DNA from 2 places in the Paraburkholderia sp. GAS206C genome. Region 1 is predicted to be linked to the other one. Evidence: predicted binding sites of a transcription regulator. Region 1 holds the regulator's gene; the other holds the start of a gene.
What was found. The regulator FliA, encoded in region 1, starts transcription of late flagellar genes. The targets are predictions, from matches to a motif close to CTAAAGTTTNNNNNNNNNNNGCCGNTA.
Positions count from the first base shown of each region.

Region 2: motA (flagellar motor stator protein MotA) is a predicted target of FliA. The motif match lies at 10,268-10,294, and genes of this name have one in related genera.

Region 1 is NZ_JBNDKR010000007.1:421,075-436,374, forward strand. Features, by position in the region: gene P3T20_RS21615 (DUF3443 domain-containing protein) at 1-111, shown strand, start outside; gene flhB (flagellar biosynthesis protein FlhB) at 363-1,571, shown strand; gene flhA (flagellar biosynthesis protein FlhA) at 1,568-3,670, shown strand; gene flhF (flagellar biosynthesis protein FlhF) at 3,875-5,806, shown strand; gene P3T20_RS21635 (MinD/ParA family ATP-binding protein) at 5,799-6,668, shown strand; gene P3T20_RS21640 (RNA polymerase sigma factor FliA) at 6,697-7,431, shown strand; gene P3T20_RS21645 (flagella synthesis protein FlgN) at 7,682-8,125, opposite strand; gene flgM (flagellar biosynthesis anti-sigma factor FlgM) at 8,200-8,556, opposite strand; gene flgA (flagellar basal body P-ring formation chaperone FlgA) at 8,722-10,287, opposite strand; gene flgB (flagellar basal body rod protein FlgB) at 10,508-11,005, shown strand; gene flgC (flagellar basal body rod protein FlgC) at 11,115-11,540, shown strand; gene P3T20_RS21670 (flagellar hook assembly protein FlgD) at 11,552-12,274, shown strand; gene P3T20_RS21675 (flagellar hook protein FlgE) at 12,324-13,823, shown strand; gene flgF (flagellar basal-body rod protein FlgF) at 13,844-14,605, shown strand; gene flgG (flagellar basal-body rod protein FlgG) at 14,646-15,300, shown strand, end outside.
Region 2 is NZ_JBNDKR010000014.1:85,216-100,515, forward strand. Features, by position in the region: gene katE (catalase HPII) at 1-1,415, opposite strand, end outside; gene P3T20_RS32850 (hypothetical protein) at 1,692-2,078, shown strand; gene P3T20_RS32855 (hypothetical protein) at 2,105-2,305, shown strand; gene P3T20_RS32860 (hypothetical protein) at 2,333-2,602, opposite strand; gene P3T20_RS32865 (CsbD family protein) at 3,093-3,293, opposite strand; gene P3T20_RS32870 (hypothetical protein) at 4,202-4,684, shown strand; gene P3T20_RS32875 (MipA/OmpV family protein) at 4,794-5,597, opposite strand; gene P3T20_RS32880 (LysR family transcriptional regulator) at 5,973-6,863, opposite strand; gene P3T20_RS32885 (pirin family protein) at 7,048-7,773, shown strand; gene P3T20_RS32890 (hypothetical protein) at 7,991-8,170, shown strand; gene motB (flagellar motor protein MotB) at 8,219-9,196, opposite strand; gene motA (flagellar motor stator protein MotA) at 9,218-10,087, opposite strand; gene P3T20_RS32905 (alkane 1-monooxygenase) at 10,487-11,653, opposite strand; gene ahpF (alkyl hydroperoxide reductase subunit F) at 12,024-13,619, opposite strand; gene ahpC (alkyl hydroperoxide reductase subunit C) at 13,791-14,354, opposite strand; gene P3T20_RS32920 (MFS transporter) at 14,559-15,300, shown strand, end outside.

The sequences.
Region 1 (15,300 bases):
GGCACCTCGGGTAGCTTCGACATCGGCCTGCCGTTCTTCTACGGCCGTTATATGTACTTCGGCATCGACCAGACTGCGAGCGGCGGCCAGGCACCTTACGTCGGCTACTGATCCAGGGTCCACCGCGACCCGTTCCGCCCGTTCCACGCCTCCCGGCCCCGGAACGGGCGGCCCTCGGCGGCAGCGCGCCCGGCTCCTCGCCCGGCCCCTCCCGGTCCCGCCCGTAGCGGCCCCCCGCGCCGCTCCATCTCCCGAAATACCCCCGTTTCCCCGTCCTTATCCGCCGATCATGGCTTGAGTTCTGCAGGAATAATCGCTCTCACTGGAATTGGGCATGGTGCCTCGACCGTCTGGAGAGCTGCGTGGCAGGGGAAAGCGACCTCGAAAAAACAGAAGACGCCACCCCCCGGCGCCTGGAGAAGGCACGGGAGGAAGGGCAGATCGTTCGTTCGCGGGAACTGGTCTCGTTTGCCTTGCTGTCGGCCGGTTTCTATGGCGTCTGGGCGTTGTCGGGGAGCATCGGCGATCACCTCGGATCGATGCTGCGCGGCGCGCTCATGTTCAACCACGACAGCGTCTTCGAAACCCGGCGCATGCTGATCGGCGCAAGCGTCGACGGCATGCAGGCGCTCCGCGCGCTGGTGCCGATCCTCGCCCTGACCGGCGGCGCCGCGTTGCTCTCGCCGCTCGCGCTGGGCGGCTGGCACGTCTCCTCAGGGGCGCTCCAACCCAAATTCAGCCGGCTCGATCCGATGGCCGGCCTTGGCCGGATCTTTTCCATCAACGGGCCGATCCAGCTCGGCATGTCGCTCGCCAAGACCATCGTCGTGGGCGGGGTGGGGGGCGTCTCGGTCTGGAACCGCCGCGAGGAGATCCTCGCGCTCGCGACCCAGCCGCTCACCGTGGCGCTCGCCAATGCGGCGCACCTGATCGCCGTGTGCTGCGGCATGACGGTCGCCGGCATGTTCCTCGTGGCAGCGCTCGATGTCCCGTATCAGATCTGGAATTACCACAAGAAACTCCGGATGACGAAGGAAGAAGTGAAGCGCGAACACCGCGAAAACGAAGGCGATCCGCAACTCAAGGCCCGCATCCGGGCGCAGCAGCGCGCAGCCGCGCGGCGCCGGATGATGTCCAAGATACCGACGGCCGACGTGGTCGTGACCAACCCGACGCACTTCGCGGTCGCGCTGCAGTACAGCGACGGCGAGATGCGCGCGCCGCGCGTCGTCGCCAAAGGGGTGAACCTCGTCGCCGCGCGGATTCGCCAGCTTGCTGTGGAGAACAACGTGCCGCTGCTCGAAGCCCCGCCACTGGCGCGGGCGCTGTATCACAACGTCGACCTCGACCGCGAAATTCCGGGCCAGTTGTATGGCGCGGTCGCGGAAGTGCTCGCATGGGTCTATCAATTGCGCCGCTTCAAGACCGAAGGCGGCGTGGTGCCGGTTGCCCCGACCGAACTCGAAGTTCCCGCCGATCTGGACCAGGGTCCGGTATCCGACGAAGAGGCGGATCGGGAAGCCGCCGAAGCGCTTAACGAAGACGACAAGGCATCTGGAGCCTCCGCATGAACGCACGCGCCGGTTTCCTGTCCCGACGGCCGGACTCGCTGAGCAACACCAACCTGCGGGCACTCGCAGGGCCGGTGCTGATCTGCATGATCCTCGGCATGATGATCCTGCCGTTGCCGCCGTTCCTGCTGGATCTGCTGTTCACCTTCAACATCGCGCTGTCCGTGATGGTGCTGCTGGTGAGCATGTACACGATGAAGCCGCTCGACTTCGCCGCATTCCCGAGCGTGCTGCTGTTCTCGACGCTGCTGCGCCTCTCGCTGAACGTGGCCTCCACCCGGGTCGTGCTGCTCGAAGGCCACACCGGCCCGGCTGCCGCTGGACAGGTGATCGAGTCGTTCGGCCAGTTCCTCGTCGGCGGCAACTTCGCGGTCGGGATCGTGGTGTTCATCATCCTGATGGTGATCAACTTCATGGTGATCACCAAGGGTGCGGGCCGGATCGCCGAAGTGTCCGCGCGCTTCACACTCGATGCGATGCCCGGCAAGCAGATGGCGATCGACGCCGACCTGAACGCCGGCATCATCAACGAAGACGCGGCGCGCCGCCGCCGCCTCGAAGTCGCGCAGGAAGCCGAGTTCTACGGCTCGATGGATGGCGCCAGCAAGTTCGTGCGCGGCGATGCGATCGCCGGCCTGCTGATCATGGTGATCAACATCATCGGCGGGCTGATCGTCGGCGTGGTCCAGCACAACATGGACTTCGCCGCCGCCGCCAAGAACTACACGCTGCTAACCATCGGTGACGGCCTCGTCGCGCAGATCCCGTCGCTGGTGATCTCGACCGCCGCCGGCGTGATCGTGTCGCGCGTGGCCACCAACGAAGACATCGGCACACAGCTGACCGGGCAGTTGTTCACGAACCCGCGCGTGCTGATCATCACGGGCTGCATTCTGGTGCTGATGGGCTTGATCCCGGGCATGCCGCACTTCGCCTTCCTGCTGCTGGGCGGTGGTTTGATCCAGCTTGGCCGGATGATGAAGAAGCGCGCGACGGAAGCGAAGAGCACCGCGGCCCTCGCCACAGTGGCGCCGGCGGCGCTCACGCCGACCGAAAACACCGAGGCAAGCTGGGACGACGTGACGATGATCGACACGCTCGGTCTCGAAGTCGGCTACCGGCTGATTCCGCTCGTCGACAAGAATTCGGACGGCGAACTGCTCAAGCGGATCAAGAGCATCCGCAAGAAGTTCGCGCAGGAAATCGGCTTCCTGCCGCCGGTGATCCACATCCGCGACAACCTGGAACTGCGCCCCAATGGTTACCGGATTGCGCTGAAGGGAGTCGAGGTCGGCGTCGGCGAGGCCTATCCGGGCCAGTGGCTGGCCATCAATCCGGGGCAGGTGAGCGCGGCGCTGCCGGGCACGCCGACTCAGGATCCGGCGTTCGGCCTGCCGGCCATCTGGATCGACACCAATCTGCGCGAGCAGGCCCAGGTGTACGGCTATACCGTGGTGGATTCGAGCACCGTGGTCGCGACGCACCTGAATCACCTAGTGGTCACGCACGCCTCCGAGCTGCTCGGCCGCCGCGAAATCCAGGCGCTGATCGAGCGGATGCAGAAGGACACGCCGTCGCTGGTCGACGATCTGATTCCGAAGGCGCTTTCGCTCACCACGCTGCAGAAGGTGCTGCAGAACCTGCTGGAAGAAGGTGTGCCGATCCGCGACCTGCGCACGATCCTCGAAGCGCTGTCCGAGCACACGCCGAAGGTTACCGACGCGCACGAGCTGACGGCAGCCGTGCGTCTGGCGCTGGGCCGCGCGATCACGCAACAGTGGTTCCCAGGCACCGGCGACATGCAGGTCATGGGCCTCGACTCAAACCTCGAACGGGTGCTCTCGCAGGCGCTTTCGACTGGGGCAAACCCTGGTCTCGAACCGGGTCTCGCACACACCCTGATGACCGAGACGCAACAGGCCATGACGCGCCAGCAGAACCTCGGGCTCGCGCCGGTGTTGCTGGTGCAGCATGCGTTGCGGCCGATGCTGGCGCGCTTCCTGCGCCGCAACCTGCCGCAGCTGAAGGTGCTGTCGTATGCGGAGGTGCCCGACACCCGCAACGTCAAGGTGGTGAATCTGATAGGCGGGAAAGGCTAACCCGCTCACGCTTCAGACCGGCGCCTCAGGCGCCGGTTTTCATTTGGGGACCCTTGCAGCGCGGCCCCGGCGTACTACCCATCACGCGAATTGCCTGCTTTTCCCTGTCTTTATCAAGCGATGGTCTCTCGACATCTTTCGCAATAATCGATCTCAATGGAAAGCGGTATGTCGCCGGTCCGTCAACCTCATCGGGGGTCCAGCTTGAACATTCGTAAATTTGTCGGTGCTACCAGTCGTGACGCGCTACGCCTCGTTCGTGAGGCGTTGGGCCCAGACGCGGTCGTGCTGTCGAACCGCACGATCGAAGACGGCACCGTCGAGATCGTGGCGCTCGCCGATAGCGAGCTCGCGGCAATCGCTCCGAAGGCGCGTAACGGCGCGAACAACGGCAGCAGCGCAAACAGCGCGGCCCCTGCGATGAGCCCGGCAGCACCGGCACCGCGCAGCACGCCGATGATGCAGTCCAATCCGTACGCGAGCGGCATGCCGGACGTGTTTTCGTCGGTGTTCGGCGCAAGCCCGGAAGCCGGCACGGAGAGCATGTCGGTCAGCAACGCGCCGGCACAGGCCGCTGCACCCGCACAGGCAGCCGTAACGGAAGAGCCGGCCACGGCCTCGCCGTACGCTTCGTCGGCTCAGGCCGCACCGCTCGCGCCGCAGGCTCAAGCCGCTCACGCGCCGCAAAGCACACCTTCGATGCAAGCCGCACCGCAGGCGCAGATGCCGCAGATGCCGCGCTCGGGCGACGACATCCGCGCCGACGTGCTGAAAGCCGCCGGCGTCCCGGCGCCGCAGTTTATGCCGTTCACGCCGGCCACCCCGCGCACGATGGCGGAAACGAATCCCTGGCTGATCGACCACGCCCGCAATATCGCCGGCAAGCAACAAGGCGCCTACAGCGCACGGCCTTCGTCGATGACACCGGCCGCCGCGATGGCCAAGGGCCTCGGCGCACCGGTCGACATCCAGGTCGGCACGCGTCAGCCGTCGAACCTCGCCGACACGCCCGACTGGGCCCGCGAAGCTGCACAACTCGCCGCGCGCCGCGCTAGCAGGAAGCCGAGCCCGGCCACTCCAGCGGACGACGCACGTGCCGCAGCCAGCACCACCGCCAGCGTCACCGAAGCGATCAAGGCTCGCATGGAGCAGGTCGTCAACGAAACGGTGATGAGCGAGCTCTCCTCGATGCGCGGCATGATGGAGGAACACTTCGCCGGTCTCCTGTGGGCCGACCGCCAGCGTCGCAGCCCGACGCGCGCCTCGCTCACCAAGCACCTGTTCGCCGCCGGTTTCTCCGCGCAACTGGTGCAGATGATGGTCGACAACCTGCCGCCCGAGATCGACAACATGGAAGGCGGGATGGACTGGGTGCGCAACGTGCTCGAGTCGAACCTGCCGATCATGGAAAACGAAGACGCGCTGATGGAGCGCGGCGGCGTGTTCGCCCTGATGGGCCCGACGGGTGTCGGCAAGACCACGACCACGGCCAAGCTTGCCGCGCGTTGCGTGATGCGCTTCGGCGCCAGCAAGGTGGCACTCCTGACGACCGACAGCTACCGGATCGGCGGTCACGAACAACTGCGCATTTTCGGCAAGATCCTCGGCGTTTCGGTTCACGCGGTTAAGGACGGCGCTGATCTGCAACTGGCGCTCGCCGAGCTGCGCAACAAGCACATCGTGCTGATCGACACGATCGGCATGAGCCAGCGCGACCGCCTCGTCTCCGACCAGATCGCCATGCTGTGCCGCGCCGGACAACCGGTGCAGCGCCTGCTGCTGCTGAACGCAACGTGCCATGGCGACACGCTCAACGAAGTCGTGCAGGCCTACCAGCGCGGGCCGGATCAACAGCCGCTCGCCGGCTGCATCCTCACCAAGCTCGACGAAGCGACCAACCTGGGCGGCGTACTCGACACGGTGATCCGCTACAAGTTGCCGGTGCATTACGTCTCGACCGGGCAGAAGGTGCCCGAGAACCTGTACGTCGCAACCAAGAAATTCCTGATCAAGAGCGCTTTCTGCATTCCGCGCGACAGTTCGCCGTTCGTGCCGCAGGACGACGATATTCCGGCCTTGCTTTCGGCGCTCTCAGCACGCTCGACGGCCGAACTGCACGAGGTCCGCTTTGGATAAGGTCGTCTCGGATCAGGCAGAAGGACTGCGGCGCCTGCTGGCCCGCAGCGGTTCAAGAGTGCTGGCGGTAACGGGCGGTTCGACCAGCGTTGGATGTACCACGACCGTCGTCAATCTGGCGGCGGCACTCGTGGAGCAGGGCAAGGATGTACTCGTGATCGACGAGTGCCTTGGCGATTACTCGGTGGGCGCCATGCTCGGCGGCGTACAGGGGGCGGCCAACTTCGCCGCCGTGGTACGCGGCGAGATATCGCTCGACGCCGCCGTAGCGCGTCATGCACTGGGCTTTTCAGTGCTGAGCGCCTCGCGCAGCAATCGCGAAGGCTACACGGCGGCGCAACTGAGTGTGGTGCTGGACGGTCCCGCGGACATCGTGCTGATCGATGCGCAACTCGACCGGCTCGGTCAGCTCTCTGCGCTGGCGATGCAGGCGCACGACCTGTTGATCGTCACGCGCGTCGCTGCGCAGGCGATTACCGATGCGTATGCCTGCATGAAGCGGCTGCATTACGCGCACGGCATCGGGCAGTTCAGGGTGCTGGTGAACCATGTGCATAGCGTCACCGACGCGCACACCGCTTTTGAAAACCTCGCGGGGGTGGCGGGGCGTTATCTGACTGTGTCGCTGGAAGGCGCGGGCTGTATCGCCGCCGACCCGCGCATGGCCCGGGCGCTCGAACTGTCGCGCTGCGTGGTCGACGCGTTTCCGTCGACCCCTGCTGCGCGGGATTATCGGCACCTCGCCGCCGAATTGCAGTACTGGCCAATGCGGCCAGCGATGTCGTCACGTCACCAATGGGTGGCGCCGGCGGCAGTAACAGCGGCGCAACACGCCGACCAACCGTCTGTGCAGCACGCCTGAAGGGCGGGGCGCGGACAAGGGGAGCACGATGTACAACGCTCAGGGAAAGATTTCCCAAGCCGAGGTTCTGACCAAATACGCACCGCTGGTGCGGCGGCTCGGCTTGCAGCTGGTAGCGAAGATGCCGGCGAGTGTCGATCTCGACGATCTGATTCAGGCCGGCATGATCGGCCTGCTCGATGCTGCGAGTCGCTACAAGGAAGACCAGGGCGCGCAGTTCGAAACGTATGCGAGCCAGCGGATCCGCGGCGCGATGCTCGACGAGTTGCGCAGCAACGACTGGCTGCCGCGCAGCCTGCGCCGCACCTCGCGTGAGGTGGAGACGGCCGTGCATCAGGTCGAACAGACACTCGGCCGTTCGGCGAGCGAGACGGAGATTGCCGGTCACCTCAAGATGCCGCTCGACGAGTATCAGGCGATGCTGCAGGACCTGCATGGCAGCCAGCTGATCTACTACGAAGACTTCGATCGCTCCGCCGACGACGAGCCGTTCCTCGACCGCTACTGCGTCGATCATTCGGACCCGCTCTCGGCACTGCTCGACGAAAGCCTGCGCTCGGCGCTGGTCGAAGCGATCGAGCGTCTGCCGGAACGCGAAAAGCTGTTGATGTCGCTCTACTACGAACGCGGCATGAATCTGCGCGAGATCGGTGCGGTGATGGAAGTTAGCGAATCGCGGGTTTGCCAGCTGCATAGCCAGGCGGTTGCACGGCTGCGCACGCGCCTGCGCGAGATGGCCTGGGCCAAGGCTGAAGCGGAGTAACACCACGGCGGCCGGCGGTTCACCGTCGTTGCCCACCGCTCATGATTCAAGCGCAATGAACGCCGTCCCGATGTATAGGGACGGCGCTTTTTTTTGCTGAGAGGAAAGCAGGAAAAGCGCGGCAAGCGCAGGTGGCGGACAGGCGCCAAACGGCAGGCTGCGCCGAGTTGGTCTGAAAACGGTCAGACCGACTCAGCGAGCATTCAGGACAGACTGGATTGGAGTTCGATGAGCGGGGGAGCGTCCGGAATTACAGGCCGCCGAACCCTGGCACTCGTCCATCCGGCCCATACAGCGAGGGCTTTTTCGGACGCACCTGCAGCACCTCGAGGGCGCGCTGGTTGTATTCCATGCGGGTGCGGATCAGCACACCGTTGGTCTTGTTGGAGCGGCGTGCGCGCTCTACCGATTGCTGCAGCAACGACCACTGCTCGGCGAGCTTCGGGTCGCGCCCGGCGGCTAGCTCGATGCCGTTCCAGCCGGCCGGCAGACCCATTTCGGCGAGCTGCGCGTCGCGGATCTTCTCGAGCGAGGCCAGCTTGCCGACCAGTTCGGTTTTCTTTTCGACAACCGGCCGCAACATCTCGGCCGGTTCCACCTGGGTTAGCGCTTTCTGCTCGATAGCCAGAACAGAAGCAAATTCTTCGATGGTCGAGTACTCATCGATCACAGTGGCAAGCAGCGCGTCTTTCATCACAAGTCGCTCTCACGGCGCCCGCACAAAGCGTGCGGGCCGGGTTTCAAGGTGACGCCTCGCGGCGTCCAACCTCAATTGCCGGTCGCCGGGGCTCTCGTTTGCAACAAACTGCGCGTCGTGTCGAGCACGCCGTCAGCAATCTTGCCCGGATCGATCGTCAGCGTGCCGTTCTTGATGGCCTGCTTGATCGATTCGACGTGAGCGGTGTCGATGTCTGCCGAACCCGATGCTGCCAGGCTGCGCAGGCTGGACGACAGGCCCGACAGGCTCACATTCGCGTCGCCACCCGAGCCGGTGGCGGCTTGCGCGGCGGCTGCCGCGCTTTGGGCGGTCGAAGCCGCCGGGGCCGAGCTGTCCTGCTGGGTACGCGTTGCCGCGCTGCCCGTCAGACTGTCCGGCATGCTATTGGTGGTGGAATCGATTTTCACGATTGGCTTCCTGAACTATTTGATTCTTTTAACGGCATTCAAGAAACCAAACTTTAGCTCAATCGATGTATCCGTTTGTAACGGCCCCACCGGCCGCCTTCTTCCCCCAAAACCCTTTGAACGCCACTGTCACGGGCGCCATTTTCAGGTTCAGATCCCGGGTATCTACATCTGGATCTGGACCGTCGAACTGTCCTTCACGATTCCCATCAGGATCTGCCCGGTTGAGGTTTTCACCCTGACTGGTTGCCCTGGCGTCGCATTGCTGAGCGCGCTGCCTTCCGACGAAATCGAGAAGCCCTCGCCCTGCGCCACCACCCGCACACTCTGTCCGGCCGTCACCTGGGCGGCGCTCTTCAGCATGTCCTGACGCAGCGGAAAGCCCATACTCACGCGCATCAACGTGACCGAACCGACTGCCTGTGACGGCACGGTGACGATCGACGCCGGCAGCATGGTCAGGTCGCCGTCGCGGGGAACCAGATCGGCGTCGGAAATCACCTCGCCAGGCATCATTGCCCGCGCGGCGACGTAGTAAGTCGCATGGATCGAGACTTTCGCCTGCAGCCAGACCGTCCATGGGTGGCCACTCGTGCAGCGCACCGCCACCGTCGTGCGGCCCCACAGGCGCGCGCCGGGCGGCATGAACGCCTGCAGCGTGTCGCAGGCGGCAAGCCCGCGCGGGAAAGCCTGGGCAACGCTCAGTTCGACCTGGCCCGGCAGGCCATTGGCCTGCTGTTTGAGAAAGTCCAGCGCGGCGGTGTGGATCAGCTGGCCGTCTTCCTGACCTTCGGGCACGGGCTGGCTGGCCTGAGCCGGCTGCGATGCCTGAATTGCGGCAGCAGTCTGGACCGGTTGAACCCTGGAGGCGGCCACCACCGGCTTGGGCGCCGGTTGCGGCGTCTGCGCTCGCTGCAGCGCCTGAACGGCCTGAGCCGCCTGAGCCTGTTGCAGCGCCTGAATTGCCTGCGCGCGCTGCGCGGCTTCCGCCAGCGCCTGCGCCTGATTCTTTACGGGGAGTGTCGTTTGAGCCGGCGCGGCAGCAACGTGAGGCGCCGGATTGCGGCCTGCCGCGCTCGCGCCCAGTTCGGGCGGCTCGCCGCGCGAAGCGAGGCTGTCGATTTCGACGCTGCTCGCAGCGGTCACGGCGGGTGCCACGGCCGGTACGCCGACAGGTGCGGCAGCCGGGGCGGCATTCACGGGCCGCAGTGCGGCGCCGTACGTCGCACGCGCCGGCATCGACGTGACGACCACCGGCACGACCTGGCTCGCGGCGAGCGCGGGATTCATATTGACGCGGGTAAGGCTGGCCGTATTCGCCGGGCTGGCTTGCTGGATGACCGTCGTGTTCGCCGGAACATTTGGCGCGCCGGACGCGGATGCCTCATCGGTACCCGGAATCACAATGGCACCGCTCGCGTTCGACAGCCTGGTAAAGCGATCGGTCGCTTGCGGCGTCGAAGACTGCGCAGGCGGTGCGAGCGTCGCCGCGAACTGCGGGTTGATCGTCCGCGGGCTGGCATTGCTGGAAGTCGCCATCGCGGTCATGCGCGCGAGATCGGCGGGGTTCTGTTCGCCCGGACCGGGAATCACGATCGGGCCGCTGGCCTCCTGGGCCAATGCCGCAGACGCACACCACGCACCCGCCACGGCACACACCAGCCAGGCGGCAGTGTGTCGTGCAACGATGCGGCGCCGCGGCGGCAGCACATCGAGAGTGGATCGGGCCATCGTGCATCTCCAGCGTGAGGCAAGGGTACGAGTTGCATTCTAGTGACGCGGCTCCTGGCGCAAACGTTGAATAGAGGCGACCTTCCCCGGTTATTCAGAAGATTGCCGCTTGCCTGCCCCGCCTAAGATGCATCTCATGCAAAAAGCCCTTTTGGGTCGCCGCAGATGTTGTGCTCCCTGATCGAGCGCCAGACGCGGGAACGTTATCCGGAGATTTTTCATGCTAGATAAACTCGATGCCGAATTCGCCTTTGGCCGTCAGGCGCTCGATGTCCGCTCTTACCGGCAGGAACTGCTGTCGTCGAACATTGCGAACGCCGACACGCCGAACTACAAGGCGCGTGACGTCGATTTCTCGTCGACGCTCGCGGGCGCTCTGAGAAAGACGGACGGCAGCAGCACCGGCACCGGCGCATCGAACAACTCGACGCTGGCGATGGCGCAACCTGCTGGCGTGACGAGCGGCATGACGATGGCCTCGACCGAACCGGGCCATATGGCCGGCAAGGCAAGCCTGATTGCGACCGGCGGTCCGAGCGACGACTACGGCCAATTGCAGTACCGCATTCCGACGCAACCCTCGCTCGACGGCAACACGGTGGACCTCGACGCGGAACGCGTGCAGTTCGCCGATAACTCGCTGCACTTCGAGTCGGCCATGACGGAAGTTTCGAATCAGATCAAATCGATGCTGTCGGTGATCACGTCGGGCTCCTGATGGAGTCCAGACGCGACGACCGGCGCACATGCTGGATGTAACCGCTAAAAACCACGCCCACGGGAAACAATCAAGCCGGAACCTGCCGGCAGGAGAGGTCGGAGAAGCTATGCCATCCCTGATGAATATTTTCAATGTCGCCGGTTCGGCCATGTCGGCCGAATCGCAGCGGCTCAACGTGACGGCGTCGAACCTGGCGAACGCCGACAGCACGACGGGTCCTGACGGCCAGCCGTACAAGGCCAAGCAGGTCGTGTTCGCGGTCAACCCGATCGGCGGCGCGCGCACCGCATCCGGCCAGCAGGTGGGCGGCGTGCAGGTGACCGGGGTGGTCGACGATCCGACGCCGATGAAGCAGACCTACGACCCGGGCAACCCCGCGGCCGACGCGAACGGCTACGTCACGATGCCGAACGTCGATCCGGTGGAAGAAATGGTCAACATGATCTCGGCGTCGCGCGCTTACCAGGCGAACGTCGAAACCTTGAACACAGCGAAGCAGTTGATGCTGAAAACACTCACGATCGGAACCTGAGGAGCGCCTCCTTGACTACTTCAACCACCATCGGCGGCAGCGGGACCCAGGTCTCGCAGACGCTGCTCGATACCATGAACGGCACTGGCTCGGCGAGCAGTGCGTCGAGCAGCAGCTCGAGCAGCTCGGCGACCTCGGGTGCGAATCTGCAAAGCACCTTCCTGCAGCTGCTGATTACGCAGATGCAGAACCAGGATCCGACCAATCCGATGGACAGCTCGCAGATGACCTCGCAGCTCGCGCAGATCGACACCGTGACGGGCATCAGCCAGTTGAACACGTCGCTCAGCTCGCTGGCGACGCAGCTCAACGCAGGCCAGACCTCGCAGGCTGCACTGCTGATCGGTTCCAGCGTGCTGGCCCCAGGCAATTCCATTTCGGTGACCTCCGGCAAGGCGACCGAATTCGGCGTGCAGCTGGCCTCGGCGGCGTCGGACATGAAGGTCAACGTCGTGAACTCGGCAGGCCAGATCGTCAACACGCTCGATCTGGGCGCGCAACCGGCCGGTACTGTGCCGGTGACGTGGACCCCGGTCGATTCGACGGGTGCCGCACTGCCGACGGGCACCTACACGATCACCGCCACCGGCACGATCAACGGTGCTGCAGGCGTGGGCACGACCCTGACCCCGGGTACCGTGGAAAGCGTCGTACAGGGTACCGGCGGCGCACCGAGTCTCGTGCTGTCGAATGGCAATACGGTCGCCCTGACTTCGGTCGCGGCAGTCCTCTAAGCAATCAGTTCAACCAAATTTAGACATTTCCCGGAACGGAGAATACGTCATGGGTTATCAGCAGGGTTTGAGCGGCCTCGGGGCTGCATCGAGCGATCTCGACGTGATCGGCAACAACATTGCCAACTCGGATACGATCGGCTTCAAGAGCGGTACGGCAGTGTTCGCCGATATGTATGCGAACTCGGTTGCCACGGCCGTGAACAACCAGATCGGTATCGGCACGCAGCTCGCCGAAGTGCAGCAGCAGTTCTCGCAAGGCACGATCAACACGACCGGCCAGGCACTGGATGTCGCCATCAACGGCAACGGCTTTTTCCAGATGTCGAATAACGGCTCGCTCACGTATTCGCGCAACGGCGTGTTCCAGCTCAGCAACACGGGCAATATCGTGAACGCTCAAGGACTCGAGCTGATGGGCTATGCCGCGAATTCCAGCGGCATCATCAACAGCGCGCAAACGGTGCCGCTGACCGTGCCGACTACCAACATCGCACCGACGCAGACCACCACCATCACGGCGCAGCTCAACCTGGACGCTCAGGATTCGCTGATGCTCGGCACGCCGGCTGTGAATGTGACCACGACCGGGACGCTGGCGAGCAGCGGTGCGACGATTACGACCGCTTCGGCTGGATCGAATAACGACGACTACACGATTACCTTTACGAGCCCGACGGCGTACACGGTAACCGACGCCGACAACGCCGCTAACGACAGCAGCGGAACCTACACGGCAGGCACCGCCATTACCCTGGGCAATGGCCAGACGGTCACGCTGACGGGTACGGCAGCAGCCGGCGACACGGTAGCGGTTACGCCGACCCCAACCACTTTCGACGCAAGCAACTCGTCGACCTACAACTACTCGACTTCGACCCAGGTGTACGACTCGCTGGGCGGCTCGCAGACGGTCAACATGTACTTCGCCAAGACCGGCTCCGGCGCATGGGACGTCTACGCAGGCGTCGCAGGCGGCACGGCAAGTCTGGTCGGCACGGCAAGTTTCAACACCTCCGGCGCGCTGACCGGCATCACGAGTGTCGCGTCTACGACCGCGTCGGACTCAATCGCCTTCACGATTCCGAACACCGACGGTTCCGGCACGCCGCAGGCGCTGACGCTGGATCTCGCCGGCACGACCCAGTACGGCAGCACCGACGGCGTCAACAACCTGCAGCAGAACGGTTTTGCCGCCGGCCAGCTGACGAGCTTCACGGTCGGCACGACCGGCATTCTCACCGGCAACTATTCGAACGGTCAGACCGCTTCGCTCGGTCAGGTCGTACTCGCCAACTTCAACGATCCGAACGGCCTTGTCGACCTCGGCAACAACGAGTACGCACAGACCGCCGCGTCGGGCGCAGCGCAGATCTCGACGCCGGGCAGCACCAACCACGGCACGCTGCAAGGCGGCGCGGTGGAAGATTCGAACGTGGACCTGACCAACGAACTGGTCAACCTGATCACGGCGCAACGCGACTATCAGGCGAACGCGCAGACGATCAAGACGCAGCAGACCGTTGACCAGACCCTGATCAACATGTAAGGGCAACAGGAGCCGAACGAATGACCGACCGTCTGATTTATACCGCGATGTCGGGCGCCACCCAGGCGCTCGAGCAGCAGGCCATTGTCGCGAACAATCTCGCGAACACGTCGACCACCGGGTTTCGCGCCCAGCTCGAGACGTTTCGCGCGGTACCGATGTCGTTCGGCGACGGCAGCTCAGTCAACGACAGCACGACACGCACGTTCGTGTTGTCGTCGACACCGGGTGCGGACGAAACGCCCGGACCGATCCAGCAGACCGGCAACCCGCTCGACGTCGCGATCCAGGGCGACGGCTGGTTGAGCGTGCAGACCGCCGACGGTGGCGAGGCCTATACGCGTGCCGGCAATCTGCATATCGACCAGAACGGCCAGCTGGTGAATGCGACCAACCTGCCGGTAGTCGGCACGGGCGGTCCGATCTCGGTGCCGCCTGGCTCGCAGATCACGATCGGCAAGGACGGCACGGTTTCGGCGCTTGCGCCGGGAGACCCGGCCACGGCGATCGCGGTCATCGACCAGTTGAAGCTCGTGAAGCCCGCAGCGGGCACATTGAAGCGCGGCGACGACGGCATGTTCCGTACTGCTGACGGCAACCCTGCCGACGCCGATCCCACTGTCACGCTGGCACCCGAATCGCTCGAGGGCAGCAACGTGAGCCCGGTCAACGCAATGGTTTCGATGATCACCAATGCGCGGCAGTTCGACATGCAGACCAAGATGATCCAAAACGCCGATCAGAACGATCAGTCCGCCAACCAGTTGCTCAGCTTCAGCTAACGGGCGTCGCGCCAGACGTGCACCCAGGAGAACCAACACTGTGAACCGCTCACTTTATATCGCTGCGACCGGCATGAATGCGCAGCAGTCCCAGATGGACGTGATCTCGAACAACCTCGCCAACGTCAGCACCAATGGCTTCAAGGGCTCGCGCGCCGTGTTCGAAGATCTGCTTTATCAGACCGTGCGTCAGCCGGGCGCCGACTCGACCCAGCAGACCCAGGTGCCCTCGGGCATCCAGCTCGGCACCGGCGTGCAGCAGGTCGCGACCGAACGTCTGTACACGCAGGGCAACCTGCAGCAAACGGGCAACTCGAAGGACGTGGCGATCAACGGCAACGGTTTCTTCCAGGTGCAGATGCCGGACGGCACGACCGCCTATACCCGCGACGGCTCGTTCCAGACCAATGCGCAGGGCCAGCTGGTGACCTCGAGCGGCTATCCGGTCATTCCGGCGATCACGGTACCGGTGACCGCGACTTCGCTCACGATCGGCAGCGACGGTTCGGTGTCGATCACGCAGCCCAACAGCTCGAACTCGACGCAGATCGGCACCATGCAGCTCGCCACCTTCATCAACCCGGCCGGTCTCGACGCGCAAGGCGAAAACCTGTTTTCGGAAACCAGTTCCTCGGGTACGCCGAACATCAGCGCGCCGGGTTCGAACGGTTCGGGTTCGCTGGAACAGGGTTATG
Region 2 (15,300 bases), on a different contig from region 1:
ATGCTGCGGTAGAACAGCGCGGCCTGCGAGAAGTGATCGGCAAACGACTCGCTGCGCACGCGAATCTTCGCGCCGTCGATGCGCTCGTGATAGCTCTCGAAGCCACCGTCCGCTGCGGCAGGATCGGTTTCCTTCGGCCAGCCGCCGTTCAGCGAGTTCGGCTCGTACGAAGCCTGACCGACATTGATCGCCTGACGGTGCATCGCGTCACGCTGGTTGTTCTGGAACGGGCATACGGGACGGTTGATCGGAATCTCGTGGAAATTCGGTCCGCCCAGTCGGCTGATCTGCGTATCCGTGTACGAAAAGAGTCGCCCTTGCAGCAGCGGATCGTTGCTGAAGTCGATGCCCGGCACGACATGGCCCGGATGGAATGCCACCTGTTCAGTCTCGGCGAAGAAATTGTCGGGGTTGCGGTTCAGCGTCATCTTGCCGATGATTTTCACGGGCACCTGCTCTTCGGGAATCAGCTTGGTCGGATCGAGCAGATCGAAGCCGAAGCTGTTTTCATCCTTCTCTTCGACGATCTGCACGCCGAGTTCGAATTCCGGGAAATTGCCTTGTTCGATGGCTTCCCACAGATCGCGCCGGTGAAAATCAGGATCCTTGCCGGCGAGTTTTTGCGCCTCGTCCCACAGCAGCGAGTACGAGCCGAGCACCGGACGCCAGTGAAACTTGATAAAGCGCGATTTACCCGCCGCATTGACGAAGCGGAACGTGTGAATGCCGAAGCCTTCCATGGTGCGCAGGCTGCGTGGAATCGCGCGGTCCGACATGGTCCACAACACCATGTGGGCGGACTCGGGCACTAGCGACACGAAGTCCCAGAAGGTATCGTGCGCCGATCCGCCGGTTGGCATTTCGTTCGGCGCTTCCGGTTTGACCGCGTGGACGAAGTCCGGAAACTTGATGGCGTCCTGGATGAAGAACACCGGCATGTTGTTGCCCACCAGGTCGTAATTGCCTTCCTGTGTGTAGAACTTGACGGCGAAGCCGCGCACGTCGCGCACGGTATCGGCAGAGCCGCGCGGTCCCTGCACGGTCGAAAAACGCACATATACCGGCGTCTGCACCGATGGGTCCTGCAGGAACGCAGCCTTGGTGTACTCGCTCATCGACTCGTACACCTGAAACACACCGTGCGCGGCCGAACCGCGCGCATGCACGATCCGTTCGGGAATCCGCTCGTGATCGAAGTGCGTGATCTTTTCACGCATGATGAAATCTTCGAGCAGCGACGGACCGCGCGGACCGGCGCGCAAGGTGTTCTGGTTGTCGGCGATTTTCACGCCCTGATTGGTTCTGAGCGCCTCGCCATCGGGGCGCAGGCGAAACTGTTCGAGATCCTGTGTCTTGGGATCGGCGCCCGTGGTCGTGCGGCCGGCGGGCTGCCGGTTGTTCGATTTACCTGCCATGGGGAAACTCCTTGCGTACGGCGCGACCGAGCGAAACGTCGGCTTGGCGCGGACCTTCGGTTCAGCAAGGGGTGTTCCCAACGGCGCGTGCGGAGCGGCGTTTTTGTCGATTCGGGAAACGCCTGGATCGCCCCCGATTGCACAAATCACTGTATGAATGTACAGTGTCTTCTCTTACCTTTCCGGGCCGTCGGCATCCGTAGCGCGTGATTCCGGCGTCTGATCATCGGGCAATGCCCGGTCTGCTAAAACGTGCGGCAAATAGATGGAGAAGACATGCTGCGATCTCTGAGCGCGGGAGTTGTGCTGCTTGTAGCCGCCACAACTGTGGCGGCAGCTGCGCCATCAACTGCCGCAGCAGGCGCGCATTACGTGGAAGTCTGGAATCCGCCGGAAGCGCGCATCGCTTCGCCGGTAACAGCGGCCAAATCCAGGGTAAAGCCGGGCAAAACCGCGCTGCTGGCGCGGAGCATGGGCAAAGCTGCTGCGCCACACCGCATCGCGGATCGACTGTCCAAGGCTTCGACTACAAGGCGTCTGGGCATCGACGCCGCAAAGAAAACCACCAGTCCGCGCTTTATCGACATTCCGCGCATCTTGACACCCGAAGGCAACGTGCTGCAGGTGAGCACCGGTCGCATGGCTGTTTCCGTGGTGCGATGACGCTGGCTATCCACGCGCGGCAAAAGATGGAACCTGAAACCTACAAGGGCTATGCGATCTGGGGCCATGCCATCGTCCAGGACGGCGGGTACGCGTCCAGCGGCACGATCACGCACGGCACAAAGCTGATCGAAGGATCAGGGATTCTGGGCAATTTCGAAACGGACGAAGAAGCACGCCTCGCGGGACTCGACTGGGCTCGAGCGTGGGTCGACAGTCACGGATAGCGAACGCGAGGGCTGCGACTGTTTAACCTAGGGTTGGATGAGCGCAAAACTGTCGCGCCCTGAGTACCCCATGAAGTTGTCGATCAGCAGCAACAGGTCTGCCTCATCAGGCCTCGTGCCCCACCGGCTATGTCCGGAAATCGACGCAATCGCAAACCATGAATGCGGCGGAAACCATTCGGCATGCACAGTGCGCTCTCCGATGATGCGCAGACGCCCGGTATCGCAAAGATACTCGGCGCGAACCGTTTCCCCTGACACCACCTTGCTGGCAGTAATCGGCGCAGGCTCAAACATGGCGTCCTCCCGTTTGTGGATCCCTGTTGTTCAAATCGTGTGAATAGCTTTTTGGGTTCCCCCAAGCGGTTCAATTCCGCGTGGTGCTGGTCCGGGCCGAACCATGCCCGCAACGGCAGCGCGCGCGTCAGCCGTCAGGTGTTATAAGGCAAGTTTTGTGCCGATTCGATCAACTGACCGTCTGACGGTCTTTTGCCCAAACGTCAGTTTTTTGGCCTGCATGCTTGTGTGGCGAGCCGCCCGTCTTGTGTGCCAAAGCGGGCAAATCGGCACTGCTTCGGTGCGCACCGCAGCGGTACTTTAAAGGGAACCATTATTAGTACGGTATCCGAATCAATTGTCGGACGAGGCGGGGCTGCGATAGCGTCGAACAGACGTTTGATTGGACACTGATGCGAGCGACAGAGGGCGGCCACGTCACGACGCGGCCGCCCTCAGTGGTGAAATACGGCTACGCCCCGTTCAACCCTGCACGGGGCTTACACCGCGATCAGTGGGTGCGCTTTGCGGGGTGTTTCGCCGCATCCTTGGCTTCTTCCCGCGCATCGCCCATGTCCTTGCGGGCCTGACCCATGCCCTGCTGGATATCGCCCTTCATTTCGCGGCCGACGTTCCCAGTGGCTTTCCCTGCCACTTCGTTGACCTTGCCCTTGGCCTTTTCAGCAACGCCCTTCACCTGGTCCTTGTTCATGACGTCCTCCAAAAGTGCGACTTGTGTCGCGACGTTCATAACGCCGCAAGCAGTGTTCCTGCTATCGGAGGATTTTCGGCTGCTTTCCTGGCGTGTAACGCTTCGCTTCAACCCTGGGTGCGATTCCTCTGCCGCGCCGGAATTGCAGGCTTTTTGACTCGACCAGACGCCCCGGTTGCCCGCAATTCAATGAAATGCGCCGCCAATTCCCCTCGTTTCGCCGGATCGCATTTACTGCATCGCCTTTACACTGTTTTCCATGGGCACGACGAATCACTGAGTCCATACGCGGTCTTCCCCCCGCGTTGTTTTGACCGTACCTGTAGAGCAGCACGTAGAGCAGTTCGTAGAGCAGTCCGGCAGGTTGCAGTAGAAACGGCAGTTGCTTGTACGCAGTACGTAGTCGTAGCACGCTCCAGCATCAGGCAGTACGCTCCAGCATCACGTTGTCCGTAGCAACGCAGTCGCAGTCCGCAGCACGCAGTTGCAATACCGGTAGCAGGTAGTAGCGCATCGACGAAGCGCTCTCGCATCAGATGCAATGAAAGCAACAGGGGTTTGCAGCAAAAGAAGGTAAAGGACCGAAGGACCGCGTCTCAAGCAGTTTGAAGTGCAACAGCGTTGTTTTGATGGGAACCACGTCGGCAAGCATCCACGCGCCTGTGCGACTCTTCCATCCTGTCCGGCCCTGTCCCCCGTGGGACAGGGCTTTTTTTTCGGCCGCGGCCGCGTCACACCTTGACACAACTGCCCCGGTCAAGCGTCTCAAAATTTAAGGCTATCTTAATTGTTGCTTGCGATGATGCTGACACGACGCACCTACAAGGATGCGAATTGTCCCGCCGGTACGCCGTCTGCAAGAAGCTTCTCTGGCGAACCGAGCGTTACAGAACGAGGTTAAAACCGTCATGCCGAACAAATCGCAAAGCCGCAAACGCAACCAGCCTGCCATGTCGCCGCTGCTGCGCGCCCTCACGTTTAGCCGGGCCGCGCACGAGCCGGTCACGCAGGCGATGCTCCTGCAGTGTTATACCGCCCTCGATGCGTTCAAACGCGGTCACGGCTCACGGGATCTGTTTATGACTCTCGGCCGGCATTTTCTGGTGTCCGAAGAGCTTTGCCGTCTGGGACTCGAGCCGCAAGGTCTCGAGTACATTGAGAGCGCACACGGCGCGATGGTGCAGCTCGACGCCGCAGAGCATCAGCAAGGCGGTTGGGCATTGGGCGAGGACGAGTATCTGCGCGTGTGCGCGGCGCTGTCGATTCTCGATGCGCAACTGTCCGCCGCTTCGCTCGAAACGATTGCACGCGCCGAAGCCCGCATGGTGGAAGGTCTGATGAGAGCGGGCCGGAAAGAAGCGGTCGCCGAAGCGCCGACCACCGTCTGCTAGGACCGCGGCCGGAGTTGGGTTGCGCCGGGTGCGTTGTAGCAACCGGTTCGCGAGCGACTGCAGGCCGCGCGAGGGCTCAAGCCGGAGCCCGCGCGCGCAACAAGCTCGCTCAGAACTGGTAATTGATCGACAGATCCAGCACCCCGTTCGACGAGCGCTGAGTGACAGGACTATGCGCCGCGCTGCCGACCAGTTGCTCCAGCGCAAAGTCGCACGCCGCAAACCAGTGCTTCTGGAAGAACCAGATCGCACTGACGCCGAAACCCGCCGACTTCAGACCCGCACTCGCGTGATAGTACGAGTACTGGGATTCGGCGGCCTGCTGCTGGTCGATGCCGAACCAGGCGTTCATGTATTTGGAATCGGCGAAGGTCAGACTCGGCCCTGCAAACCAGAAGAACGTCTTCGAACTGCCGGGCAGCGGCATATAAGCGCCGACGTCGCCGATCCAGCCATTCGAACCGCCGAAGCTGCGGCGGATATCGGCGCGCAGCACCATCGGGAAACTCTTCGATATGACGTAGTCGCCGGCCAGTTTCAGTTCCGGGGCGGGGTTGATGTTGCCGAGACCGTGCAGATGCTCGTCGTCGTCCTGACCGCGCCGTCCCAGGTCATAGGCAACCGCAAGGCTGATCCGCCAGTTCTGGCCTTGTGCCACATTGGCGCCGAAGCCTTCGCCGGTCGAAGCAAAATACAGATCGCTATAGCGGATGTCGATGCTCGGGCCGCCCTCGAAGTGATATCGATCGGCGCCGTCATAGCGCGGCTGGAAGGCGCCGGCGATACCGACCGCCGCTTGCCACGTGGGAATTTCCGGTTCCATCAATTTTTCCAGCGGCACCCCCGCCGAATATTGCCATTCCTGCAGAGGCGCCGGCGTTTGAGCTTTGGCTGGCGTCGCGATCACGCTCATGCCGGCGACAGTGGCAGCAACCAGCCATGGCGTTGCGGCCGCTTTTTTGTTGGAACGGCTCCGGGCCGCCCGCGTTATATGTCCGTTCGACACCCATCCTCCGATCGCGCTGGTCGCGAATGAATTGACTGGCCGCTTTCCAGATCCCGCGAGGCTGTATCGATTGCCACGCAGCCATGCCTGGGCATGTAATTCTTTCAGCGGCTGGTACATATGAGTTGGCCGATGGCGGCATTTGATGTCGCCGCTGGCCGAACTTGCCGGCTGCGACGACTTCTGGCCCCATCCTGCCAATATCTGCAAGGCTCGACGAGTGCAATATCCGGGCCTGATCGAAACGTCGAGCGGTCGAGCCCGTCGATTTGCGTCGCTCCCTCAGTGAGTCAAAGTCTTCGCCAGTTGCTCGCGCAGAAATGCGGTGAATGACTGGATCGTAATCGAGCTTTGCCGATGCTGCGGATAGACTGCAAAAAGCGCGGTTGCACGCGGCAGAAACGGCTCCAGTACGGGGACGAGCTGACCGGCCTTAAGCGCGGCGGAGACGATGAAATCCGGCAGGCGCGCAATGCCGAGCCCCGCGAGCGCCGCATCGCGGATCAATTCACCGTTGTTGGCACGCAGCGGTCCGTGCACCTCCACGGCCTTGTGTGCGCCGTCCAGCACGAACTCCCAGCTCGCTGGGCCGCCGTGTCCATACAGAAGACAGGCATGCCGCTCGAGCTCGGCCGGCGCGGCGGGCGTACCGCGCCGGCGCAGGTACTGCGGGCTGCAGCAGACCACCATCCGGACTTCCGCGAGCTTTTGCGCGATCAGCGTCGAATCGGCCAGCGTGCCGATGCGGATTGCCATGTCGAACCCCTCGCCCACCACGTCGACGGTGCGATCGCTCAACTCCATGTCGAAGCGCACGTCTGAATGTTTCTTCAGGAACATCGCTACCAGCGGCGACAGATGGACCATGCCGAACGACATCGGCGCACTCACCCGCAGCAGCCCATGAGGTGACGCCCGCCGCAGCGACATGGCCTGCTCGGCTTCTTGCACCTCACCGAGAATGCGTTTGGCCCGCTCGTAGAACTCCTGGCCGAGTTCGGTGACGGCAAGCTTGCGCGTGTTGCGGATCAGGAGCCGCACGCCGAGTGCCTCTTCGAGCGCCATGACGCGGCGACTGACGAACTGCTTCGACAGCGACAGCCGGTTGGCTGCGGTAGTGAAGTTGTGCGCGTCAACCGTGGCGACGAAAATCCGCATGTCATCGAGTTGCATTGGCTCGCTCCTGGGTGTTGATCATGGTCGCCCGTCCGTGGTGTCGCCCGCCGCCTCATTGTCAACCATTGCGAGACAGTGTTTCTGATTACGTCACGATTATAAGCACATTGATTGACGTAAACTGCTCTGCATGGATCACGGACGACACCCCTCTCCGGATCGCACATCAAGGAGAAAGAACATGCTCGACATTAGACACGCCAATCAACGCGGCCGCGCGGAGCACGGCTGGCTTAGTTCGCGTCATACGTTTTCCTTTGCCAACTATCACGACCCGAAGCAGAACGGCTTTTCGGATCTGCTGGTGATCAACGACGACCGCGTCGCGCCGTCGAAAGGCTTCGGCACGCATCCGCACCGCGACATGGAAATCTTCTCGTACGTGCTGGAAGGTGCGCTGGAACATAAGGACACGATGGGCACCGGCTCGGTGATCGTTCCCGGCGACATCCAGTTGATGAGCGCGGGCACGGGCGTCGCCCATAGCGAGTACAACCACTCGCGGAGCGACTCTGTGCACTTCCTGCAGATCTGGATTGCACCGGCGCTCAAGGGCACGCCGCCGCGTTATCAGCAGAGCCGTTTCGGCGACGCGGAAAAGCGCGGTGCGCTGCGCCTCGTGATCTCGCCCGATGGTGCGAACGAGTCGCTGGTGGTGCAGCAGGACACGCGCGTTTATGCCGGACTGTTCGACGGCGACGAGAGCGCCCGGCTGGAACTGGCGGCTGACCGGTATGCGTATGTCCACGTGGCGCGCGGCAGCGTCGACGTGAACGGTCAGACGCTCGGTGAAGGCGACGGTGCGCGGGTCCGCAATGAACAGGTTCTGACGTTCTCACAGGGTCACGACGCCGAAGTACTGGTGTTCGATCTGCGTAACATCGAGATGTCGGAACTCTGGTCCTGAGCGCTGCGCGGCGAACGCACGAATTGCATCCGTTATTACCTGCTGTTCCCGTCATGGCGGCATATTTGACTGAACTACGATGGTTCTGTGGCTTCCATGAAGCTACGTCCAGTACGTGGGCCTGATCGTGTCAATATGCCGCCGCCTGACGGGAAGAGTTGATCGATACGGGGATGCAGTCTGCACGCCGCTTGATAAAGGATCGGCCGTGGATATCATGAAAATTGCCAGAGCAGCGGGTTTGCAGATTCTGCTAGATGCTCGGATTGGCCGTGAAACCTATCACAGCGTGAGTGGATCGCTGCTTTCGTTGCAGCGCTTCGCAGAGGCGGTTTGCGCCGCTCAGGCGGATGAGTTTGCGCAGCAGCAGGAAGCGTCGGCAGCACACGAAGCATAAACAGCCAGGGTGGCGATCTCGCATCGCCGCCCTGGGTTTTAGACGCATTTACGGGGCGCTGACCTTGCCGGTTTGCTCCTTCGTCAGCGCTGCGGGCAACACCCCGCTCGCGGCCGCTGCTTCGTCGACCGTGGTACGGCCACCGTCGCGGAAAAACGCCTGCACCGCAGCGTTGTTCAACACGAGAATGCTGATGCGGCGGTTGGTCGGTTCGTCGGCGACGTTTCTGTCCAACGGCAACACGTCAGCCAGTCCGCGCACCTGCAACAGTTTGTCCTCCCTTAAGCCCCCTGCTACCAGCGCGCGCCTTGCGGCGTTGGCGCGGTCGCTGGAAAGCTCCCAGTTCGAATAGCCGGCGGTGCCGCCCGAGTAAGGCACGGCATCTGTATGGCCGGCAATCGACACGCGATTGTCCACGTCGTTGAGCGACGCGCCGATCTGCTGCAGAATCGTCAGCGCGTAGTCCTCCAGTTTCGAACTACCCGAGGCGAACATCGGCCGCTTCAGCGAATCGACGATCTCGATGCGCAAACCTTCGTCGGTGATCGACAGACGAATCTGCTCCTTGTAGGCGCGCAACGATGGCGTCTGTTCGATCAACGCACCGATTTTCGCCTTGAGCTGCGCGAGCCGCTGCGCATCCATCTGCATGGCGGGCGGGCTGACCGTAGGCGGGGCGGGCTGGACCTGACTCTTGTGCGCCACGCCTGGCCGGCTGTCCGAGGCGTCGCGTCCGCCGCCTTGCACCACGCTCGGCCGCGCCGCACCGGTGCCTTCCTTGCCGCCCAGCAAGGTGGAAAGCGGCGTGTTGAAGTAATCCTCGATGCCCTCTTTGTCGTACTGCGAGGTCGAGCCCAGCAGCCACATCAGCAGAAAAAACGCCATCATGGCCGTCACGAAGTCGGCATAGGCGATCTTCCAAGCACCGCCGTGATGGGCCTCGTGTGCCGCACCCTTGCGCAGACGCCGCACCACGATGGGCGCCGACGCTTCCCCCGCGCTACCGCCCGACCGGTTCTCAGCCATGACTCGTCTCCCTCATCCTGGTCAGGCCGCCTTGGGCATTTTGGTGGCGCGCACCGCGTCTTCGAGCTCCTTGAAGCTCGGCCGGTCCGCGGTAAACAGCACCTTGCGGCCGAACTCCACCGCAACGGGCGGCGCGTAGCCGCTCATCGAGGCGAGCAACACAGCCTTGACACACTGAAACGGTTTGGCGGCGGCGCGACCCTTGGCATTGAGCAGGTCGGCGAGCGGCCCGATGAATCCGTACGCGAGCAGAATGCCAAGGAAAGTGCCCACCAGCGCACCGGCGATCATCTCCCCAAGCACCGCGGGTGCGGCTCCCACCGAGCCCATCGTATGCACCACGCCCATCACCGCGGCGACAATGCCGAACGCCGGCAAGCCGTCGGCCATCTTCTGGATCGCATTGGCCGCGACGGAGGCCTCCGCGTGATGCGTCTCCAGTTCCTCGTCCATCAGGTCCTGCATTTCGAGCGCGTTCACGTTACCGCTCGACATCATGCGCAGATAGTCGACGATAAAGTCGAGCAGATGATGGTCCTGCAGAACATGCGAATACTTCTGGAACAGCGCACTTTGTTCGGGCGCCTCGACATCCGCCTCGAGGGACATCATGCCTTCCTTGCGTGCCTTCTGGAGCAGTTCAAACAGCAGCGCGATCAGTTCGAGATATTTCTCTTTCGTATAACCGCCGCCCTTGAAGCAGGTAGGCAAACTCTTGAGCGTCTTTCTCAGCGTCGTGACCGGATTGCTGACGACAAACGCCCCTATCGCCGCACCGAAAATACACAGGAGTTCGAATGGTTGAACCAGGGCAGGAAGATGTCCTCCTACGCCGATAAAACTACCGATCACCGACCCCAACACCAATACCCATCCGATCGCAACAAACATGGCCTCTCCGTTTCAAACGCGGATTTAAACTGCTGCACTTCCACGCCGGACCAGTTCGTTCAGCGTAGCGGTGCCCCTCTCGATAATCCGCACCGGAGCAGGCGCGCGTGGCTGCGCCTCTCCGGAGAGATTCTATGTTCTTGATTGGTGCAAACCTGATTGACCTGCGCCGAGTGCATGTAACGGCGCATTTCCGGTTTGCTTGAACCCAGGCTTTCCCCGCGCAGGAGAAATGTTCCACCCGGTTAATAGCTCTGTTTTCGGCAGCGCAGCGAATTTCTTAAGCGATAAATTTATCGATCGCGCCCAGGCCTTGTGCGGCTTTGGTTTCTTTTTTTAATCGGTAAATATGGCCTTTATGGCGCAAACGTTTGGTGTTCGCGAATGGCGAATCAAACATCAACTCGTAACCGCTCCGGAAAATTCTGCCAGCACGCGTTCGCGTATTGCGGGCTTGATATTGGAGTGCTCCATATTGCCGCGATAATGCGCGACCACACGCGGATTCATCACGCGGAACCACAGCGGCGGCACATAAGCCACCATGATCATCGTTGCGTAACCGGACGGTAATTGCGGTGCGCCTTCGAAGTGACGCAGTGCCTGAAACGAGCGCGTCGGATTGGCATGATGATCCGCATGGCGTTGCAATTGGTAAAGAAACAGGTTGGTGACGACGCGATTGCTGTTCCATGAATGCTCAGGGCGGCAGCGTTCGTATTTGCCGTTCGGCAACTGCTTGCGGCCTAATCCGTAGTGCTCGAGATAATTGACCACTTCGAGCAGCGAGGCGCCGTATATCGCCTGGATCAGCAGGAACGGAATCACGACCTTGCCGAATAGAACAATCATCGCGCCCCATAGCACTGCGGTCATCGCCCATGCATGCAATACCTCGTTGCGCCAGCTCCACGACGAATGATCGCTGCGCGTGAGCCGCTCTTTTTCGAGCCGCCACGCCGATGCGATGCTGCCGAACACCGTGCGCGGCAGGAACGCCCAGAAGGACTCGCCATAGCGTGCGCTGGCGGGATCGGGCGGCGTCGCCACCCGCACGTGATGGCCGCGGTTGTGTTCGACGAAGAAGTGTCCATAGGCGACCGGCGCCAGCGTGACCTTCGCCAGCCAGCGCTCGAAGTGGTCGGTCTTGTGACCGAGTTCGTGAGCAGTATTGATCGATGCGCCGGTCGCCGAACCGAGCGAGAGCGCAAACCCCAGGTAGTCGTACCAGGCGAGCGCATGGGTTCCGACGATCCACACTGCGCCGAAGAACGAGACGTATTCGATGAAGGTCGCGAGGTAAACGATGCGCCGGTAATAGCGCTCGCGCTCGAGCACGGGCGCCACTTCCTCAGGCGGATTGCTGGGGTCGTCGCCGATCGCGTAGTCGAGCACCGGGATAATGCCGAACACAAAGATCGGACCAAACCACCAGAAGATATGCCAGCCCGTGAGCAGCGCAAGAGTGGCCGCGTGCAGCGGCAACGTGATGGTCAGCGCACCGAGCAGCCAAAGGTAGCGCTTGCCGTCGACCCAACGCGCGGGCGCCGTTTGCGAAGAGGCCATCTCTGTCTCCTTTTATGTTGCCCTTCGTCCTTAAGACCACTCGCACGCGTTGAAATGCGCACGGTTGGCTGCCGCGAAAGGTCTGCTCCGATTCACAGATTTATATGGTGAGACGAGCCACTTCGCCAAGAATTGAATCCAGGCGGCGAGCTCCAAACAAAGCAGCGCGGGCCGCGCCCGTGAGGGCCTGCGTCAAGCGTGTGAATGAAACGGGTGTATAGATGCGCCGATGGAGTTCAAGCGCCACCGGCTTCGATGCGGGAACCGAAAACAATGAAGCCCGCACAAAGGCGGGCTTCATTGCAAGGCAACAACTGGCAGCAGGCTTTCGTCAGTCCAATCAGGACCGCCTGCCGCTCACGAGGAAAACTTAGGCCTCCGCAAGCGCCGCAGCTTCCTCGACTTCCACTTCGTCATCCGCGCTATTGCGAATCAGGTGATCGAAGGCGGAGAGCGATGCTTTCGCGCCCTCGCCCACGGCGATGACGATCTGCTTGAACGGCACCGTCGTCACATCGCCGGCCGCGAACACGCCCGGCACCGATGTCGCGCCGCGCGCATCGACGACGATCTCGCCGTGCTTCGACAGTTCGACCGTGCCCTTCAACCATTCGGTATTCGGCACGAGACCGATCTGCACGAACACGCCTTCCAGTTCGACCTGCTTCGTTTCACCCGAGCGCAAATCCTTGTAGACGAGCCCGTTGACCTTCTTGCCGTCGCCGGTGATCTCGGTGGTCTGCGCCTGCGTCACGATCGTCACGTTAGCGAGGCTGCGCAGCTTGCGTTGCAGCACTTCATCAGCCCGCAGTTGCGCGCCGAATTCGATCAGCGTGACTTCGCGCACGAGGCCGGCCAGATCGATTGCCGCTTCCACGCCCGAGTTGCCGCCACCGATCACCGCGACGCGCTTGCCTTTGAACAGCGGGCCATCGCAGTGCGGGCAGTAAGCCACGCCATGATTGCGATATTCGCGCTCGCCCGGCACGTTGATTTCGCGCCAGCGCGCACCGGTGGCGAGCACGATCGTCTTCGCCTTCAGCACCGCGCCGCTCGCCAGACGTACCTCATTGATGCGGCCCGGAACCAGTGCTTCAGCACGCTGCACGTCCATGATGTCCACTTCATAGCTCTTCACGTGCTGTTCGAGCGCCGTGGCAAACTTCGGTCCTTCGGTCTCCTGAACGGAGACGAAATTTTCGATCGCGAGCGTGTCGAGCACCTGGCCGCCGAAGCGTTCCGCAACCACGCCCGTCTTGATGCCCTTGCGTGCCGAGTAAATCGCTGCCGCAGCGCCCGCGGGGCCGCCACCGACGATCAGTACATCGAACACCGGCTTCTTCGCCAGTTCCTTGGCCGCACGCGCACCTGCGCCGGTATCGAGTTTGGCGAGAATTTCCTTTACGCCGCTACGGCCCTGGCCGAACACTTCGCCGTTCAGGAACATCGTCGGCACGGCCATGATCTGGCGCGCTTCCACTTCGTTCGGGAATACCCCGCCGTCAATCGCCACGTGGCGGATGCGCGGGTTGATCAGCGCCATCACGTTCAGCGCCTGCACGACTTCCGGGCAGTTCTGGCAGGTCAGCGAGAAATACGTTTCAAACTGATAGTCGCCGTCGAGCTCGCGGATCTGTTCGATCACCGCGTCGTCGAGCTTGACCGGGTGGCCGCCCACCTGCAGCAGCGCCAGCACCAGCGACGTAAATTCATGTCCCATCGGGATGCCGGCAAAGCGGATGCCCGTGTCCTTGCCCGGCTCGCCGATCGAGAACGAAGGCTTGCGCTCCGCGTCGCCGCGCCGCTCGATCACGCTGACGCGCGCCGACAGCGTCGCGATGTCGTTCAGCAGTGCGAGCAGTTCCTGCGATTTGGCGCTGTCGTCGAGCGAGGCCACGATCTCGATCGGCCGGCTGACCTTTTCCAGGTACGATTTCAACTGAGTCTTGAGATTGGCATCCAGCATGGCTATTCGAATTCCGTGACGAGGGTTGGGCTCCGGGCGCCACCCACATTGCGTGGCGAGGAGCCGTGCGGGCCGTATGCACATGAAGCTGCATTGCGCGTGATACCGTCCGCACGGAGAAACGCCAGCGAGTGGCGTGTACTGCGATGAAGCCGAGCTAAGCGGGAGCGCTTAGATCTTGCCGACCAGGTCGAGCGACGGGGTCAGCGTTTCAGCGCCCGGCGTCCACTTGGCGGGGCACACTTCACCCGGATGCGCTGCGATGTATTGCGCAGCCTGCACCTTGCGTAGCAGTTCGCCGGCATCACGGCCAATGCCGTTGTCGTGGATTTCGCACAGCTTGATCTCGCCTTCCGGGTTGATCACGAAGGTGCCGCGCAGCGCCAGGCCTTCTTCTTCGATCAGCACGTCGAAGTTGCGCGAGATGGCCAGTGTCGGATCGGCGATCATCGGATACTTGATCTTCTGGATCGTGTCCGACGTGTCGTGCCATGCCTTGTGGGTGAAGTGCGTATCGGTCGACACGCTGTAGATCTCGACGCCGAGCTTCTGGAATTCGGCATAACGATCGGCCAGGTCGCCCAGTTCGGTCGGGCAAACAAACGTGAAGTCAGCCGGGTAGAACACGACGACCGACCACTTGCCCTTCAGGGTTTCGTCGGTAACGGTCTGGAAGTCGCCATTGTGGTAAGCGGTTGCCTTGAAAGGTTTGATCTGGCTGTTGATGATCGGCATCTGATGCGTCCTCTTTTGGTACGTGGTTGAGAAAGTGATGACAGTATGTCTGGATCCACTTAATAGAAAAAGTTGATTGTTTAAATCGTCATCATTGGATTTGACTATTTCTCCTTCTGGGAGAAATCCCGACTCCGGATGCCGGCTTTGGCCGTCTTCGGCAATACTTCTACTTTTCTACTTTTTCCTCGCAAACGGACCGCGATGACCGACACCCAGAAACGCCCCGGCTTCATCGGCTGGTTGCCCTATATCGTCGCGGCGACCTTCTTCATGGAGTATCTGGACACCACGGTGATCGCCACCGCCCTGCCGCAGATGGCGCGTTCGTTCGGCGTGGGTCCGAACAGCCTCAGCCTCGGCATGACGGCCTACATGCTGGCGCTGGCGATTTTCATCCCGGTAAGCGGCTGGGTTGCCGATCGGTGCGGGTCGCGCACGGTCTTCTTTAGCGCGATCGGCGTGTTTACGGTCGCGTCGGTGTTGTGCGGGATGTCGCAAAACGTGACGGAATTCACCGCCGCGCGTCTGTTGCAAGGGATGGGCGGCGCGATGATGGTCCCGGTCGGCCGGCTGATCGTGGTGCGCAGCACCGAGAAAAGCCGCCTGATGCAGGCCATCTCGACCATTACGTGGCCGGCGATCGTCGCGCCGGTGGTCGGGCCGCCGATCGGCGGCTTCATCACCACCTATGCGAACTGGCGCTGGATCTTTCTGCTGAACGTGCCGTTCGGCATCGCGGTGATGGCGGCAGTGGTCGCACTGGTGCCCAACCTGAAAGGCAGCGAGCGCCGCCCGCTCGATGTCGTCGGCCTGCTGCTGAGCGGCGCCACCCTTACTTCGATCCTGTACGGCGCCGAACTCGCCAGCCAGCCCGGCGAAAATCCGTGGATAGCAGGCGCCCTCGTGGCAGCGGGTCTGGTGATCGGGTTCGTGGCATTCCGGC